3 regions of the Enterobacter sp. PL_is511 genome follow, and region 1 is predicted to be linked to each of the others. Evidence: predicted binding sites of a transcription regulator. Region 1 holds the regulator's gene; each other region holds the start of a gene.
The links. Region 1 encodes PurR, which represses purine synthesis genes. Its sites were predicted from a motif close to CANGCAAACGTTTGCNTG; they were not measured.

Region 1 (5,514 bases):
TGGCAGCTTTGGAGAACCTTTCATATACAGCAGAATCGGGTTTTCAGCGATCTGGCGCTGGATTTTTTCAATAGTGGTGCTCATGTCTTGCTTCCTTTAACTTCTGTTACGGCATTCGTCTGACATTGTAGCGGTTCAGACTGGCATCGGAAAATAACATTTTTGTCACGTTTATACATTCTACTCCGAGTCAGGAAAAGTTGCATTGCAAATGGTGTTTACCCCTGCGGCGGTCAGGGTTTTGCTTAGGGAATGGGCAAATGAGCGACAGAACGATGAATTTTTTTGCACTTGCTTACGAAACACGATTGTAGATTGAAAAATGCTATTAACTTTCTGGCTTTTTATAGATTAGAATCGACGGGCTTTGTAAATCACACGCGGGTATTATTGATGACCTGCATTTATCAGGGGACTGCCCAGTGGCGCGGATAAATAAATTCTCGATCACGCTCTGTGCTTTACTGTTTACTTCACTCACTTTCACGCCAGTGGCAAACGCCTCTCAGCAGGCGCGGCATTCTGCTGTACAAAAAAACCATCTGGTGAAAGCCACAGAACGTAAGAAAAAAACCACCGCTAAGAACGACAAGAAAAAAACACCGGCTCAGACGAAACAGACCGCTTCCAGCAAGACGAAAACCAAACCTTCCCGTACTGCCCACTCCGCCAAAAGTAAAGCTTCGCAAACCGCCGCTAACCTTGTTACTGAAAAATGCATCACGCGTAAAGGCCACAAGGCGAAATGCACGAAGGTCACGAAAATAGCGGAAGTGCATAAGGTGCGCGTACAGAAAGCGCAAAAAACCGCGATGAACAAACTGATGGGGCAGATTGGCAAACCCTATCACTGGGGTGGCAGCTCGCCGCGTACCGGCTTTGACTGCAGCGGCCTCGTCTATTACGCCTATAAAGATCTGGTCAAGTTCCGCATTCCTCGTACCGCTAATGAGATGTACCACCTGCGCGATGCCTCACCGGTTGACCGCGGTGAGCTGGAAAACGGCGATCTGGTGTTCTTCCGCACTCAGGGTCGCGGCACGGCTGACCACGTCGGCGTCTATGTCGGTAACGGAAAATTCATCCAGTCACCGCGTAGCGGCCAGGATATTCAGATCACCTCTCTCAGTGAAGACTACTGGGTACGCCATTACGTCGGCGCACGTCGCGTGATGACGCCGAAAACCATTCGCTAACCCCTGCCCTGCCACACCCGTGGCAGGGTAAGTTCCTCTTTTGCATACCCTTTCAATTTGCTATCCTGTCCTTGTTGTCTGTGTGGTTATTGGCAACGCAAAATACAATAAGGAGAGAAGCAATGTCGTTCGAATTACCTGCACTACCGTATGCAAAAGACGCCCTGGCACCGCACATTTCTGCGGAAACCCTGGAATATCATTACGGCAAGCATCACCAGACGTACGTCACTAACCTGAACAATCTGATCAAGGGCACCGATTTTGAAGGCAAAACGCTGGAAGAGATCGTCCGCAGCTCAGAGGGTGGCGTATTCAACAACGCGGCTCAGGTGTGGAACCACACCTTCTACTGGCACTGCCTGGCGCCAAACGCCGGTGGCGAACCTGCCGGTGAACTGGCTACCGCTATCAACGCCGCCTTTGGCAGCTTCGCGGATTTCAAAGCGAAATTTACCGATGCAGCCATCAAGAACTTCGGTTCGGGCTGGACGTGGCTGGTTAAAGAGGCGGATGGCAAACTGGCTATCGTGTCCACCTCTAACGCAGGCACCCCGCTGACCACCAGCGCTAAGCCGCTGATGACCGTGGACGTATGGGAACACGCTTACTACATTGATTACCGCAACGCGCGCCCGAACTACCTGGAGCACTTCTGGGCACTGGTTAACTGGGACTTTGTCGCGAAGAACTTCGCCGCGTAAGAGACACGCAGAAGGGTTCGCCCTTCTGCGTTTTTGGTTTATTCCGCAGCGCAGGCTGCTTCAGGCTGTTTACGACCCGACATCATCACCAGCAGCAGGCCGAGCGCGGCAATAATCGCCCCCATCACCGGCACAAAGCTGTACCCCAGTCCCCCTGAAATCACGGCCCCACCGGCCGCCGCACCGAGCGCGTTGCCCAGGTTGAAGGCGCCGATGTTGACCGACGATGAGAGGCCCGGCGCTTCATGCGCGACGCGCATCACGCGCATCTGCAGCGGCGGCACCACGGCAAAGGTGGCGGCTCCCCAGACGACCATTGCGATCGCGGCCCCAAACTCATTACGCGCCAGCCACGGAATGGCAATCATGATGGCAATCAGCAGGGTTAAGAAGCCCTTCAGCGTGCCGCTCACGGAACGGTCGGCAAATTTCCCGCCGAGATAGTTGCCGATCGAGAAGCCCACGCCTATCAGTACCAGCATCGCGGTCACAAAGAGAGGCGTTGCGTGGGTGATGTCATGCAATACCGGTGAAATATAGGTGTAGAGGGTAAACATCGCCCCTGCCCCCAGCACGGTGGTGAGCAGCGCGGAGAGGACCTGCGGGCGCACCAGCACCGACAGCTCTCTGCGCACGTCAGGACGTTCACCCGCGCTGCCTTTCGGCAGGGAGAAGAACAGCGCCACCATCGCGACCACGCCCAGCCCGGCCGTTGCCAGGAAGGACATCCGCCAGCCGATCGCTTCCCCCAGCCAGGTTGCCGCAGGCACCCCGCCGATGTTGGCAATCGTTAGCCCCATAAACATGGTTGCTACGGCGCTGGCCTGCTTATGTTTTGGCACCACGCTGGCAGCCACGACCGATCCCAGCCCGAAGAACGCGCCGTGGTTAAGGCTGGTCAGAATACGAGACAGCATCAGCGTGGTGTAGTCCGGCGAAATGGCCGAAAGCACGTTACCCAGGGTGAAAATCGCCATCAGGAAAATCAGCGCATTGCGGCGCGCGCGGTGCGAAAGGAGAAGCGTCATCAGCGGCGCCCCCACCATCACGCCGATAGCATAGGCGCTGATTAACATCCCTGCCGCAGGGATCGAGACGTCCACGCCGCGGGCGATGACGGGCAGTAACCCCATCGGGGAGAATTCAGTGGTGCCAATCCCAAAAGCGCCAATCGCCAGGGCCAGCAGGGGAAAATTGATTTTCATGCGTCAACTCCGGATGCCGTGTCATGTGGTGACACAGAACAAAGAAGCGGAAAGCATGACATCAATCACAAAAAATGAGAAGTTAACAAAATGGCAAAAGATTTTTGCCAGAGAAGTAACAATCGGGTCGATCGGGAGGGAGAAGGCTCTCCCTCCGCGTAAATCAGTGCAGCGCAGCCGTCAGACCGGCCGCGACAATCAGAGCCAGCACAATAACGGTGGTGAACAGCGAAAACTTCAGATCGGAACTCATCAATTTTTCTCCTTTTAATCCCCCCACGAAAAGTGAGCCTGCTCATTTTTGCATAATTTACGTCAAAAATCTTCCTGGATTTAGGCTGATAAACACTTTACCTCTTCCCCTTTTCATCAAGATAGGACAAAATTCCACGCTAAATTTATTAGCGTACCGGCCATTGACCCCCTCCTGACGTCCCGTGTCGTTTTCCCGGCGTGCCGCAATTCAAGATTGCGTGATAAGGGTGAGAGAAGGCAAACGTTTACCTTCAAGTTTTTCAGGAGTTTAGGATATGGTCTGGAGTGACATTTAATGGCAACAATTAAAGACGTAGCAAAACGCGCAAACGTTTCCACTACAACCGTATCACATGTAATTAACAAAACCCGCTTCGTGGCGGAAGAGACGCGCAACGCCGTCTGGGCAGCGATCAAAGAGCTGCACTATTCGCCAAGTGCGGTTGCGCGCAGCCTCAAGGTTAATCACACCAAATCCATTGGATTGCTGGCCACTAGCAGTGAAGCGGCCTATTTTGCCGAGATCATTGAAGCGGTAGAGAAGAACTGCTTCCAGAAAGGCTATACCCTGATTCTGGGCAACGCATGGAACAGCATAGAAAAACAGCGTGCCTACCTGTCGATGATGGCGCAAAAGCGCGTTGATGGCCTGCTGGTAATGTGTTCCGAGTACCCGGAATCCGTGCTGTCGATGCTCGAAGAGTATCGCCATATTCCCATGGTGGTCATGGACTGGGGCGAAGCGCGCGCGGATTTCACTGATTCCGTTATCGATAATGCCTTTGAAGGCGGCTATATGGCCGGTCGTTATCTGATCGAACGCGGTCACCGCGAGATTGGCGTGATCCCCGGTCCGCTGGAGCGCAACACCGGCGCGGGCCGTCTGGCCGGTTTTATGAAAGCGATGGAAGAAGCGCTGATCAACGTGCCGGAAAACTGGATTGTGCAGGGCGACTTTGAGCCGGAGTCGGGCTACCGCGCAATGCAGCAGATCGTCTCCCAGCCACACCGTCCGACCGCCGTTTTCTGCGGGGGTGACATCATGGCTATGGGCGCGCTCTGCGCTGCCGACGAGCTGGGTCTGCGCGTACCGCAGGATATTTCCGTGATCGGGTATGACAACGTGCGTAACGCGCGTTTCTTCACGCCAGCGTTGACCACCATTCACCAGCCGAAAGATTCGCTGGGCGAAACGGCCTTCAATATGCTGATGGACAGGATCGTCAACAAACGTGAAGAGTCGCAGTCCATTGAAGTTCACCCGCGTCTTATCGAACGCCGTTCCGTTGCGGACGGTCCGTTCCGCGACTACCGTCGTTAATCGCTTTACGGGGCCAGCTATGCTGGCTCCCGTAACCATTCCCGGTTTAGCGTTTCGCTGTCTCCCAGATAATCCAGCAGCCAGGCCATCGCAGGCGAGACATCACTTTGCTGCCAGGTCAGGCAGCAGGCCGCATCCGGGAACGGATTCTCCAGCGTCAGCTCAACCCACTCTCCGGTATCGATGCGCGGACGCGCGAAATGAACGGGCACCATCGCGACGCACAGTCCGGCGCTGAGGCACGTCGCCGACGATTCCCAGTCAGGGGCCACCACCCGCCGCTGGTTGTCCAGAAGCCAGGTGATACGCTTCGGCAATGAACGGGAGGTATCCTCCAGCACCAGCGACGGCCAGTTGCGCAGCGTATCATCGCTGAGCGGCCCCTCCATCACCGCCAGCGGATGATCGCTTGCCACCACGCACTTCCAGCTCAGCATGCCCATATCGCGAAAGGCGTAACGTCCCCCGACCGGGATCGCCTGCGTGGCCCCGATTGCCATCTCTGCCCTGCCGTCCGCCAGCGCATCCCAGACGCCGTTGAACACCTCCTGCGAGACCCGCAGCTCGACATCTGAAAAATGACGATAGAAATCGACGATCATCTGCCGGGTACGTTCCGGCTTAACGATGTTATCCACCGCGATGGAAAGATGCCCCCGCCAGCCGTTAGCGATCTGCTGACACTGTTCGCGGGTGATCTGCATTTTTTTGATAACAGAACGCCCTTCCTTCAAAAACCACGCCCCTGCGGGCGTTAATTCCACATCACGATGGCGCCGCTCAAACAGCGGAACCGCCAGCCACTCCTCCAGCTGACGCACCGTGTAGCTGAT
Region 2 (5,514 bases), on a different contig from region 1:
CGTCTCTATCGACGCGGTTCACTACTGCGTGAAGGCGCGTGGCGTGCGCGATGCCACCAGTGCGACCACCACAACCTCGCTGGGCGGTCTGTTTAAATCGAGCCAGAATACCCGCCAGGAGTTCCTGCGCGCCGTACGTCACCACAACTAAGTCTTACAGGGCAGGGACCATGGAGCGAAACGTCACGCTCGATTTTGTTCGCGGCGTCGCCATTCTCGGTATCCTGCTGCTTAATATCACCGCCTTCGGTTTGCCGAAGGCGGCTTATCTCAATCCTGCATGGTATGGCGACATCACCCGCAGTGATGCCTGGACGTGGGCGATCCTCGACCTCTTTGCGCAGGTCAAATTCCTCACGCTCTTTGCCCTGCTGTTTGGCGCAGGCCTGCAGCTTCTCCTCAAACGCGGTACGCGCTGGATCCAGTCGCGCCTGACGCTGCTGGTTATCCTCGGCTTTATTCACGGCCTGTTCTTCTGGGACGGCGATATTCTTCTCGCGTATGGGTTAGTCGGGCTCATCTGCTGGCGTCTGATTCGCGATGCGCACAGCGTTAAAAGCCTGTTTAACACCGGCGTGATGCTCTATGTCATGGGGCTTGCCGTATTGCTGCTGCTGGGGATGATCTCCGGCGAGGCGACTAACCGTGCCTGGATCCCGGATGCCGCTAACCTGCAGTACGAGCAGTTCTGGAAGCTGAAAGGCGGTACGGAAGCAATAAGCAACCGCGCGGATATGCTGGGGGACAACCTCCTTGCGCTGGGGGCGCAATACGGCTGGCAGCTGGCGGGCATGATGCTGATGGGCGCGTCACTGATGCGCACCGGCTGGCTGAAAGGCGAATTCAGCCTGCGTCACTATCGCCGTACCGGCGTCGGTCTGGTGCTGCTCGGCGTGCTGATTAATCTCCCGGCGGTGATGGTGCAGTGGCATATCCACTGGGATTACCGCTGGTGCGCGTTCCTGCTCCAGGTGCCGCGTGAACTGAGCGCGCCGTTTCAGACCATCGGCTACGCGGCGCTGATCTATGGCTTCTGGCCAACGCTTTCCCGCCTGTGGATCGTCAGCGCTATCGCCTGCGTGGGCCGTATGGCGTTGAGCAACTACCTACTGCAAACGCTTCTCTGCACCACGCTTTTCTATCGCTTTGGCCTGTTTATGAAATTCGACCGCCTCACGCTGCTGGCGTTTGTTATCCCGGTCTGGGTGGTTAACCTGGCGTTTTCTGTTCTCTGGCTACGTTATTTCCGCCAGGGACCGCTGGAGTGGGTGTGGCGTCAGTTAACCGCACATGCTTCAGGGGTATCATTGAAAAACACATCCAGATAACGATCTGGATCACAATCATTAACAAAACGGATGTAAGCGTTTTCATGAGTGTGAGCTTCTTCACGTAGTCCCCTTTCTCTCGCTGCCAAAATAGCCACCTTGCTAAACACAGGGGGTGTCTGTGAGTTGCTGCAATCCTTTGAAGGATGGTGAATATGATCACCATTCGTGACGTCGCCCGTCAGGCGGGCGTTTCTGTGGCTACCGTCTCGCGCGTGCTGAACAACAGCGCGCTGGTCAGCCCTGAAACCCGTGAAACCGTAATGAAAGCCGTGACCCAGCTCGGGTACCGGCCAAATGCCAATGCGCAGGCGCTTGCGACGCAGGTCAGCGACACCATCGGCGTGGTGGTGATGGATGTATCAGATGCCTTTTTCGGCGCGCTGGTGAAAGCGGTCGACGTGGTCGCCCAGCAGCATCAGAAATACGTCCTGATCGGCAACAGCTATCATGAGGCGGAAAAAGAGCGCCATGCCATCGAAGTGCTGATCCGCCAGCGCTGTAACGCCTTGATTGTCCACTCAAAAGCCTTGAGCGATGAAGAGCTAACCGGCTTTATGGATCAGATCCCGGGCATGGTGCTGATTAACCGTATCGTCCCCGGCTATGCCCATCGCTGCGTCGGGCTGGATAACGTCAGCGGCGCCATGATGGCCACGAAAATGCTCATTAACAACGGGCATCAGCGGATTGGCTATCTGGCCTCCAGCCATCAGATCGAAGATGATGACCTGCGGCGCGAGGGGTGGCAAAACGCCCTGAAAGAGCACGGCATTATGCCATCCGAAAGCTGGGTGGGAACCGGTACGCCGGACATGCAGGGCGGTGAAGCGGCGATGGTCGAGCTGCTGGGCCGCAACCTGCAGCTGTCTGCGGTGTTTGCCTATAACGACAGCATGGCGGCAGGGGCCCTGACTGCGCTGAAGGATAACGGCATTGCGGTGCCACAGCATTTATCACTCATTGGATTTGATGATATTCCGATTGCCCGTTACACCGACCCGCAGCTGACAACGGTGCGCTACCCCATTGCCTCTATGGCGAAACTGGCGACTGAGCTGGCGTTACAGGGGGCGGCAGGGCTGCTGGATCCGGGCGCAACGCACTGTTTCATGCCGACTTTAGTGCGTCGCCACTCCGTCGCGGCCAGGCAAACTGTGGTTCCGATCACTAACTGATTACATGAGGTGATGTAACCGTTTTCAATCTGTGAGTAAATTCACAGTATCTTAACAAGGCGCTGACTATGATGTCAGCGTTTTAGGAGCTGAAACGCTATGTAACGGTGATTATTCACTTTCACTATAGCCAACGTGCCGCAAACAACGAATAAAACGCATTTCTGGAGCGTTACCGAACACGGAAGATAGAAATTTTATAAGTGAACTTCGGCTGTCAGTAACGTTTTATTAACACCTGCCCGCCGATCGTTATTCACAAGAACTACCCTGCATAAAAAAACCGGAGATACCATGAATAAGAAGGTGTTGACCCTGTCTGCTGTAATGGCAAGCATGCTTTTTGGTGCAGCAGCGCACGCTGCGGATACCCGTATTGGTGTGACCATCTATAAATACGACGACAACTTCATGTCTGTTGTGCGTAAAGCGATTGAGAAAGATGCGAAAGCAGCGCCAGACGTTCAGCTGCTGATGAACGACTCCCAGAATGACCAGTCCAAACAGAACGACCAGATCGACGTTCTGCTGGCGAAAGGCGTGAAAGCCCTGGCCATCAACCTGGTTGACCCGGCTGCAGCAGGCACGGTTATTGAAAAAGCGCGCGGCCAGAACGTGCCGATCGTCTTCTTCAACAAAGAACCTTCCCGTAAGGCGCTGGATAGCTACGACAAAGCGTATTACGTTGGTACCGACTCCAAAGAGTCCGGTATTATTCAGGGCGATCTGATCGCCAAACACTGGGCGGCGAACCCGAACTGGGACCTGAACAAAGACGGTCAGATTCAGTTCGTGCTGCTGAAAGGCGAACCAGGCCACCCGGATGCTGAAGCGCGTACCACTTACGTTATCAAAGAGCTGAACGACAAGGGGCTGAAAACCCAGCAGCTGGCGTTAGATACCGCGATGTGGGATACCGCTCAGGCGAAAGATAAGATGGACGCGTGGCTGTCCGGCCCTAACGCGAACAAAATCGAAGTGGTTATCGCCAACAACGATGCGATGGCAATGGGTGCGGTAGAAGCGCTGAAAGCGCACAACAAATCGTCCATCCCGGTATTCGGTGTGGATGCGCTGCCAGAAGCGCTGGCGCTGGTTAAATCCGGTGCGATGGCCGGTACCGTGCTGAACGATGCCAACAACCAGGCGAAAGCGACCTTCGATCTGGCGAAAAACCTGGCCGATGGCAAAGGCGCGGCAGATGGCACCAACTGGAAAATTGAAAACAAAATCGTTCGCGTACCTTACGTGGGCGTAGACCAGTCCAACCTGGCTGAGTTTATCGGTAAATAAGTTAGCGGTACTGTCTCCACTGGGCGCAATTCGTTGCGCCCTTTTATAACGCGATATGCGAGGCCAACAAGGTATAATTATGGTCAGCACAACTACTCAGTCATCCGGTGAATACCTGTTGGAAATGAGCGGTATCAACAAGTCATTTCCCGGCGTTAAGGCACTCGATAATGTTAATTTAAAAGTTCGTCCTCACTCTATTCACGCCTTAATGGGTGAGAACGGTGCGGGTAAATCAACATTATTAAAATGTCTTTTTGGGATCTATCAAAAAGATTCTGGCAGCATTCTTTTTCAGGGGAAAGAGATCGATTTCCATTCAGCGAAAGAAGCACTGGAAAACGGTATCTCGATGGTTCACCAGGAATTAAACCTGGTGCTGCAGCGTTCAGTCATGGATAACATGTGGTTGGGGCGTTATCCCACCAAAGGTGTCTTTGTCGATCAGGACAAAATGTATCGCGACACCAAAGCGATTTTCGACGAGCTGGATATTGATATCGATCCGCGCGCCCGCGTGGGAACATTATCCGTCTCCCAGATGCAGATGATCGAAATCGCCAAAGCGTTCTCCTATGATGCGAAAATCGTCATCATGGACGAACCGACATCGTCATTAACGGAAAAAGAGGTTAATCACCTTTTTACCATTATTCGCAAGCTGAAAGATCGCGGCTGCGGCATTGTGTATATCTCTCACAAAATGGAAGAGATCTTCCAGCTGTGCGATGAGATCACCATCCTGCGCGACGGCCAGTGGATTGCCACACAGCCGCTGGAAGGACTGGACATGGACAAGATCATCGCCATGATGGTCGGCCGTTCCCTGAACCAGCGCTTTCCGGACAAAGAAAACAAGCCGGGTGAAGTGATTCTGGAAGTGCGCAATCTGACCTCATTGCGTCAACCGTCTATCCGCGATGTCTCCTTCGACCTGCACAAGGGTGAAATCCTGGGGATTGCCGGGCTGGTGGGGGCAAAGCGTACCGACATCGTGGAAACCCTGTTTGGCATTCGTGAGAAAGCCGAAGGCACCATTACGCTGCACGGAAAGAAAATCAATAACCACAACGCCAACGAAGCCATTAATAATGGTTTTGCGCTGGTGACGGAAGAGCGTCGTTCGACCGGTATTTATGCCTATCTGGATATTAACTTTAACTCGTTAATTTCTAACATTCGCAATTACAAAAACAAAGTCGGGCTACTGGATAACTCCCGCATGAAGAGCGATACCCAATGGGTGATTGACTCCATGCGCGTGAAAACGCCAGGCCACCGCACCCAAATTGGTTCGCTGTCAGGCGGTAACCAGCAGAAAGTTATTATCGGCCGCTGGTTATTAACCCAGCCAGAAATTCTGATGCTGGATGAACCGACCCGCGGTATTGACGTCGGCGCGAAGTTTGAAATTTATCAGCTGATTGCCGAGCTGGCGAAAAAGAATAAAGGGATCATTATTATTTCTTCCGAAATGCCGGAATTGTTAGGGATCACAGACCGTATCCTGGTTATGAGCAATGGTCTCGTCGCCGGTATTGTTGACACCAAAACGACAACGCAAAACGAAATTTTGCGTCTTGCGTCTTTGCACCTTTAAGATCAGGGGCTCCTCATGAGTGCGTTAAATAAAAAAAGTTTTCTCACTTACCTGAAAGAAGGCGGTATTTACGTTGTTCTTTTAGTACTGCTGGCTATCATTATTTTCCAGGACC
Region 3 (5,514 bases), on a different contig from region 1:
CCGACCATTGGGACCACAAGAAACGCCATGTGCGAAGGCCCGAAGCGTTCGGTGATCGCCTGCATGTTGGCGATAGCCGTTGGGGTAGCCCCCAGACCAAACCCGCAGTGACCCGCCGCCAGCACCGCCGCATCGTAGTTTTTACCCATCATGCGCCAGGTCACGAACATGGCATACAGCGCCATAAACAGCGCCTGTACCGCCAGAATCGCCACCATCGGCAGCGCCAGCGAGGCCAGCTCCCACAGCTTGAGGCTCATCAGCGCCATCGCCAGGAACAGTGACAGGCAGACGTTGCCGAGCACCGATACCGCCCGTTCAAACACGCGGTAGAAGCCCATCAGCGCCAGGCCGTTGCTCAGGATCACCCCGATAAACAGCACGCAGACAAACGTCGGCAGTTCAAACGCTGAGCCCGCCAGCCATTGCGCAACCACTTTGCCCACGGTCAGGCAGATGGCGATCGTCGCGATGGTTTCAATCAGCACCAGCGAGGTAATGCTGCGCCCGACGTCAGGCTTTTCAAACGCGGTCGGCACCAGCTCATCGTCCGGCCTGCCGTCCGGCGTGGTGGAGTGCTTCACCAGATAGCGCGCCACCGGGCCGCCAATCAGGCCACCCAGCACCAGACCAAAGGTCGCGCAGGCCATCGCCACTTCCGTCGCGTTTTCAAACCCGTAGCGCTCGATAAACAACTTGCTCCACGCGGCCCCGGTACCGTGGCCGCCTGACAGGGTAATCGACCCCGCCAGCAGCCCCATCAGCGGATCCAGTCCCAGCAGCGACGCCATCCCGATACCAATGGCGTTTTGCATCAGCAGCAGCCCCACCACCACAATCAAAAATACACCGAGCACCTTACCGCCCGCCCGCAGGCTCGCCAGGTTGGCATTCAGGCCGATGGTGGCAAAGAAGGCCAGCATCAGCGGGTCTTTCAGGGACATATCAAAATCGATTTCCCAGCCCATGCTTTTTTTCAGCACCAGCAGGGCCAGCGCCACCAGCAGACCACCGGCGACAGGTTCAGGAATGGTGTATTTCTTCAGAAGGGGAACGCTATGTACCAGCTTACGACCAAGCAGTAAGACCAGCGTTGCGGCAACAAGGGTCGACAACGTATCGAGATGAATCATAGAAGGCTCCTGTTTTGCGCGTGTTCCATACACACGCGGCGTTATCCTGGGCCGGTTTGCGCTCTTCATGAGCTCCCGGCGCGAAAAAGTGTAATTTTTTTTCCCGATACGTTGTAGAAAACCTGCTCACAGCGGCAGATTTTCTTCCCTTTTTTTGCTGGCAATCGTTTGCTTTTACCAGGTGGTCAGATAAAATGCCCGCTTTTCCACCGTGGGATTGCCGCCGATGTCCGTTAACACCATAGAGTCGCCTGATGCGCAACCGATTGCGCAGAAGCAAAATAGCGAACTGATTTACCGCCTTGAAGACCGCCCGCCGCTGCCGCAAACGCTGTTCGCCGCCTGCCAGCATCTTCTGGCGATGTTTGTTGCGGTGATCACCCCGGCGCTGCTGATTTGCCAGGCGCTCGGTTTACCGGCGCAGGACACGCAGCACATTATCAGCATGTCTCTTTTTGCCTCCGGCGTGGCCTCGATTATTCAAATTAAAGCATGGGGGCCGGTGGGGTCGGGATTATTGTCGATTCAGGGCACCAGCTTTAACTTCGTGGCACCGCTTATCATGGGCGGTACGGCGCTGAAAACCGGCGGTGCGGATGTCCCGACCATGATGGCGGCGCTGTTCGGCACGCTGATGCTGGCCAGCTGTACGGAGATGGTGATCTCCCGCGTTCTGCATCTGGCTCGCCGCGTTATCACCCCGCTGGTTTCCGGCGTCGTCGTGATGATTATCGGCCTGTCGCTGATTCAGGTGGGCCTTACCTCCATCGGCGGCGGCTATGCCGCAATGAGCGACCACACCTTCGGCGCGCCGAAAAACCTGCTGCTGGCGGGCGTCGTGCTGGCGATCATTATTCTGCTTAACCGTCAGCGTAACCCTTACCTGCGCGTGGCCTCGCTGGTGATCGCCATGGCGGCGGGTTACCTGCTGGCGTGGGCGCTGGGCATGCTGCCGGAGAACACCGCGCCGACCAACAGCGCGCTGATCACCGTTCCTACACCGCTGTACTACGGTCTGGGCATTGACTGGGGTCTGCTCCTGCCGCTGATGCTGGTCTTTATGATCACCTCGCTGGAGACCATCGGTGATATCACCGCCACCTCCGACGTCTCCGAGCAGCCGGTGTCCGGCCCGCTGTACATGAAGCGCCTGAAAGGCGGCGTGCTGGCGAACGGCCTGAACTCGTTTGTCTCTGCGGTATTCAACACCTTCCCGAACTCCTGCTTCGGTCAGAACAACGGCGTGATCCAGCTGACCGGCGTGGCCAGCCGCTACGTTGGCTTCGTGGTGGCGCTGATGCTGATCGTCCTCGGCCTGTTCCCGGCGGTAAGCGGCTTTGTGCAGCACATCCCTGAGCCGGTGCTGGGCGGCGCAACGCTGGTGATGTTCGGGACGATCGCGGCCTCCGGCGTGCGTATTGTCTCCCGCGAGCCGCTGAACCGCCGCGCGATCATGATTATCGCTCTGTCGTTGGCCGTCGGTCTGGGCGTTTCCCAGCAGCCGCTGATCCTGCAGTTTGCACCTGACTGGGTGAAAAACCTGCTCTCTTCCGGCATTGCCGCAGGCGGTATCACCGCTATCGTGCTGAACCTCGTTTTCCCGCCTGAGAAAAATTGATTTCTCTCACGGCAGGCAGTCAATGCCTGCCGTGACATCTAATTACACCATTCCCGCCTTGAGGATTGCGCATAAATCGTGCATAACTCCCTTATGTGCGTTTTGCGGGATGGAAGACCATGAAATTTATTGGAAAGCTACTCGTCTATCTTCTGGTAGCCCTGCTCATTGTGATGCTGGCGCTCTATATTCTGCTCCAGACCCGCTGGGGTGCGGCTCAGGTCAGCAGCTGGGTAACGGTGAATACCGACTACGAACTCAGTTTCGACAAGATGAATCACCGCTTTTCGTCGCCTTCCCACCTCATTCTGGAAAACGTCACCTTCGGTCGGGACGGAAAACCCGCCACCCTGGTTGCCAAAAAAGTGGATATCGGCCTGAGTAGCCGCCAGATAACCGATCCGCTGCACGTGGACACCATCACCCTGTTCGACGGCACGCTTAATCTCTCCCCACAGACCGCGCCGCTGCCTTTCCAGGCCGATCGTCTGCAGCTGAACAACATGGCCTTTAACAGCCCGAATACCGAATGGGATCTGAGCGCGCAGAAGGTGACGGGCGGCGTCAGCCCATGGCAGCCGGAAGCGGGCAACGTGCTGGGTAATCACGCGCAGATCCAGATGAGCGCAGGCTCGCTGACTCTGAACGGCGTACCGGCCACCAACGTGCTGATCGAGGGCCAGCTTAACGGCAAGGAGGTGGTGCTGAACACGATTGGTGCCGATATGGCCCGCGGCTCACTCACCGGCTCCGCCCTGCGCAACGCCGACGGGAGCTGGATTATCGACACCATGCGCCTGAACGAAATCCGCCTGCAGAGCGATAAAATGCTGACCGCGTTCTTCGCGCCGTTGGCCACTATCCCCTCTCTGCAGATTGGTCGTCTGGACGTGACCGACGCCCGGCTTCAGGGCCCGGACTGGGCGGTGACCGATCTCGATTTAAGCCTGCGCAACCTGACTCTCAGCAAAGGCGACTGGCAGAGCCAGGAAGGCCGCCTGTCGATGAACGCCAGCGAGTTTATCTACGGCTCGCTGCATCTGTTTGACCCGATCCTGAATGCGGAGTTTTCCCCGCAGGGCATGGCGCTGCGTCAGTTCACCTCCCGCTGGGAAGGCGGCATGATACGCACCTCCGGTAACTGGCTGCGCGACGGTAAAGCGCTGGTGCTGGACGATGTCGCCATCGCCGGGCTGGAATACACCCTGCCGCAGAACTGGAAGACGCTGTGGATGGAGCCTCTGCCGGAATGGCTGAACAGCGTCACGCTGCAAAAATTCGGCCTGAGCCGCAACCTGGTGATCGACATCGATCCCGCCTTCCCGTGGCAGATCACCTCTCTGGACGGTTATGGCGCAAACCTGCAGCTGGTGAAAGATCGCCAGTGGGGCGTCTGGGGCGGCAGCGCAACCCTGAACGGCGCGGCGGCGACCTTCAACCGCGTGGACGTGCGCCGTCCGTCGCTGGCGCTGAATGCCAACGCCGCCACGGTGAACATTACCGACCTGAGCGCGTTTACCGAGAAAGGTATTCTGGAAGCAACGGCGACGGTTTCTCAGCTTCCGCAGCGGCAGACTACGGTGAGCCTGAACGGGCGCGGCGTGCCGCTCAACGTACTGCAGCAGTGGGGCTGGCCTGCGCTGCCGATTGCGGGCGACGGCAATATTCAGCTCACCGCCAGCGGCAGCGTGCAGGCCAATGCGCCACTGAAGCCAACGGTGAACGGCAAGCTGAACGCGGTGAATATGGATAAACAGCAGGTGCAGCAGACGATGGCGGGCGGTGTAGTTTCAACACCGCCCTCACCCCAGCCCTCTCCCTGAAAGGGAGAGGGAGCAAACCATTCCCTCGCCCCTCTGGGGAGAGGGGAATTAAAGGTGAACCACCACCTCATTCCCCTCCGCTTGCACCAACACGCCCCACTCGCTGCCTGCGTGTGAGCCGCCTTTCACGCCATTCACCTTCTGCACGTTGCGCAAGCACACCGACCAGTTTTTCGCGTCTCCCGCGCCGGTAAAGGTCACGATATCGCCCTGACGCGATGCCTTCAGCGTAAACGCCACCGCGCCGTCCGCCGCAGGCACTTCGCTCACCGCCGTTGCGCCATCGTCCAGGTTAAACAGCTGGAAGGCCGTCCCCTCATTCCACGCGTAGTCCGGCTTCTGGTTGTTGCTGCCCAGCGCCAGCAGCGTGTTGTCGCGCACGTAGACCGGCAGGCTCATGAAATCGTGCTGCTGCTTATGCCAGCGGCTGCCCTGAATTTGGTCGTTAAGCCACAGGTGCGTCCAGCGGCCTTCCGGCAGGTAGAACTGCACGTCGCCCGCCTCGGAGAACACCGGTGCCACCATCATTGCATCCCCCAGCATGTACTGACGATCGAGGTAATCGCACGCCGGATCGTCCGGGAACTCCAGCATCATCGCCCGCAGCATCGGCGTACCGAACTCGCGGGCCAGCGCCGCCTGACGGTACAGGTACGGCATCAGCTGACACTTCAGCTGCGTGAAGTGGCGCACCACGTCGCAGGACTCGTCATCGTAGGCCCACGGCACGCGGTAGGATTTACTGCCGTGCAGGCGGCTGTGGCTGGAGAACAGCCCGAACGCGCACCAGCGTTTGTAGACGTGCGCCGGGGCGGTGTTTTCGAAGCCGCCGATATCGTGGCTCCAGAACCCGAAGCCGGAAAGGCCAATCGACAGCCCGCCGCGCAGGCTCTCGGCCATCGATTCATAGTTGGCGTAGCAGTCGCCGCCCCAGTGCACC

Region 2: the regulator PurR is predicted to act here: its motif matches at 1,358-1,375, upstream of galS (HTH-type transcriptional regulator GalS).
Region 3: the regulator PurR is predicted to act here: its motif matches at 1,291-1,308, upstream of gltS (sodium/glutamate symporter).

The regions. Positions count from the first base shown of each region.
Region 1 covers NZ_JBVPGP010000024.1:1,152,898-1,158,411, reverse strand. The annotation lists gene grxD (monothiol glutaredoxin 4) at 1-84, opposite strand, end outside; gene AC0TN7_RS21105 (C40 family peptidase) at 423-1,196, shown strand; gene sodB (superoxide dismutase [Fe]) at 1,319-1,900, shown strand; gene AC0TN7_RS21095 (MFS transporter) at 1,939-3,105, opposite strand; gene cydH (cytochrome bd-I oxidase subunit CydH) at 3,269-3,358, opposite strand; gene purR (HTH-type transcriptional repressor PurR) at 3,656-4,681, shown strand; gene punR (DNA-binding transcriptional activator PunR) at 4,699-5,514, opposite strand, start outside.
Region 2 covers NZ_JBVPGP010000011.1:9,111-14,624, reverse strand. The annotation lists gene folE (GTP cyclohydrolase I FolE) at 1-151, shown strand, start outside; gene yeiB (DUF418 domain-containing protein YeiB) at 171-1,328, shown strand; gene galS (HTH-type transcriptional regulator GalS) at 1,484-2,506, shown strand; gene mglB (galactose/glucose ABC transporter substrate-binding protein MglB) at 2,801-3,799, shown strand; gene mglA (galactose/methyl galactoside ABC transporter ATP-binding protein MglA) at 3,879-5,399, shown strand; gene mglC (galactose/methyl galactoside ABC transporter permease MglC) at 5,415-5,514, shown strand, end outside.
Region 3 covers NZ_JBVPGP010000018.1:123,524-129,037, forward strand. The annotation lists gene gltS (sodium/glutamate symporter) at 1-1,133, opposite strand, end outside; gene xanP (xanthine/proton symporter XanP) at 1,360-2,751, shown strand; gene AC0TN7_RS05665 (AsmA family protein) at 2,871-4,574, shown strand; gene yicI (alpha-xylosidase) at 4,623-5,514, opposite strand, start outside.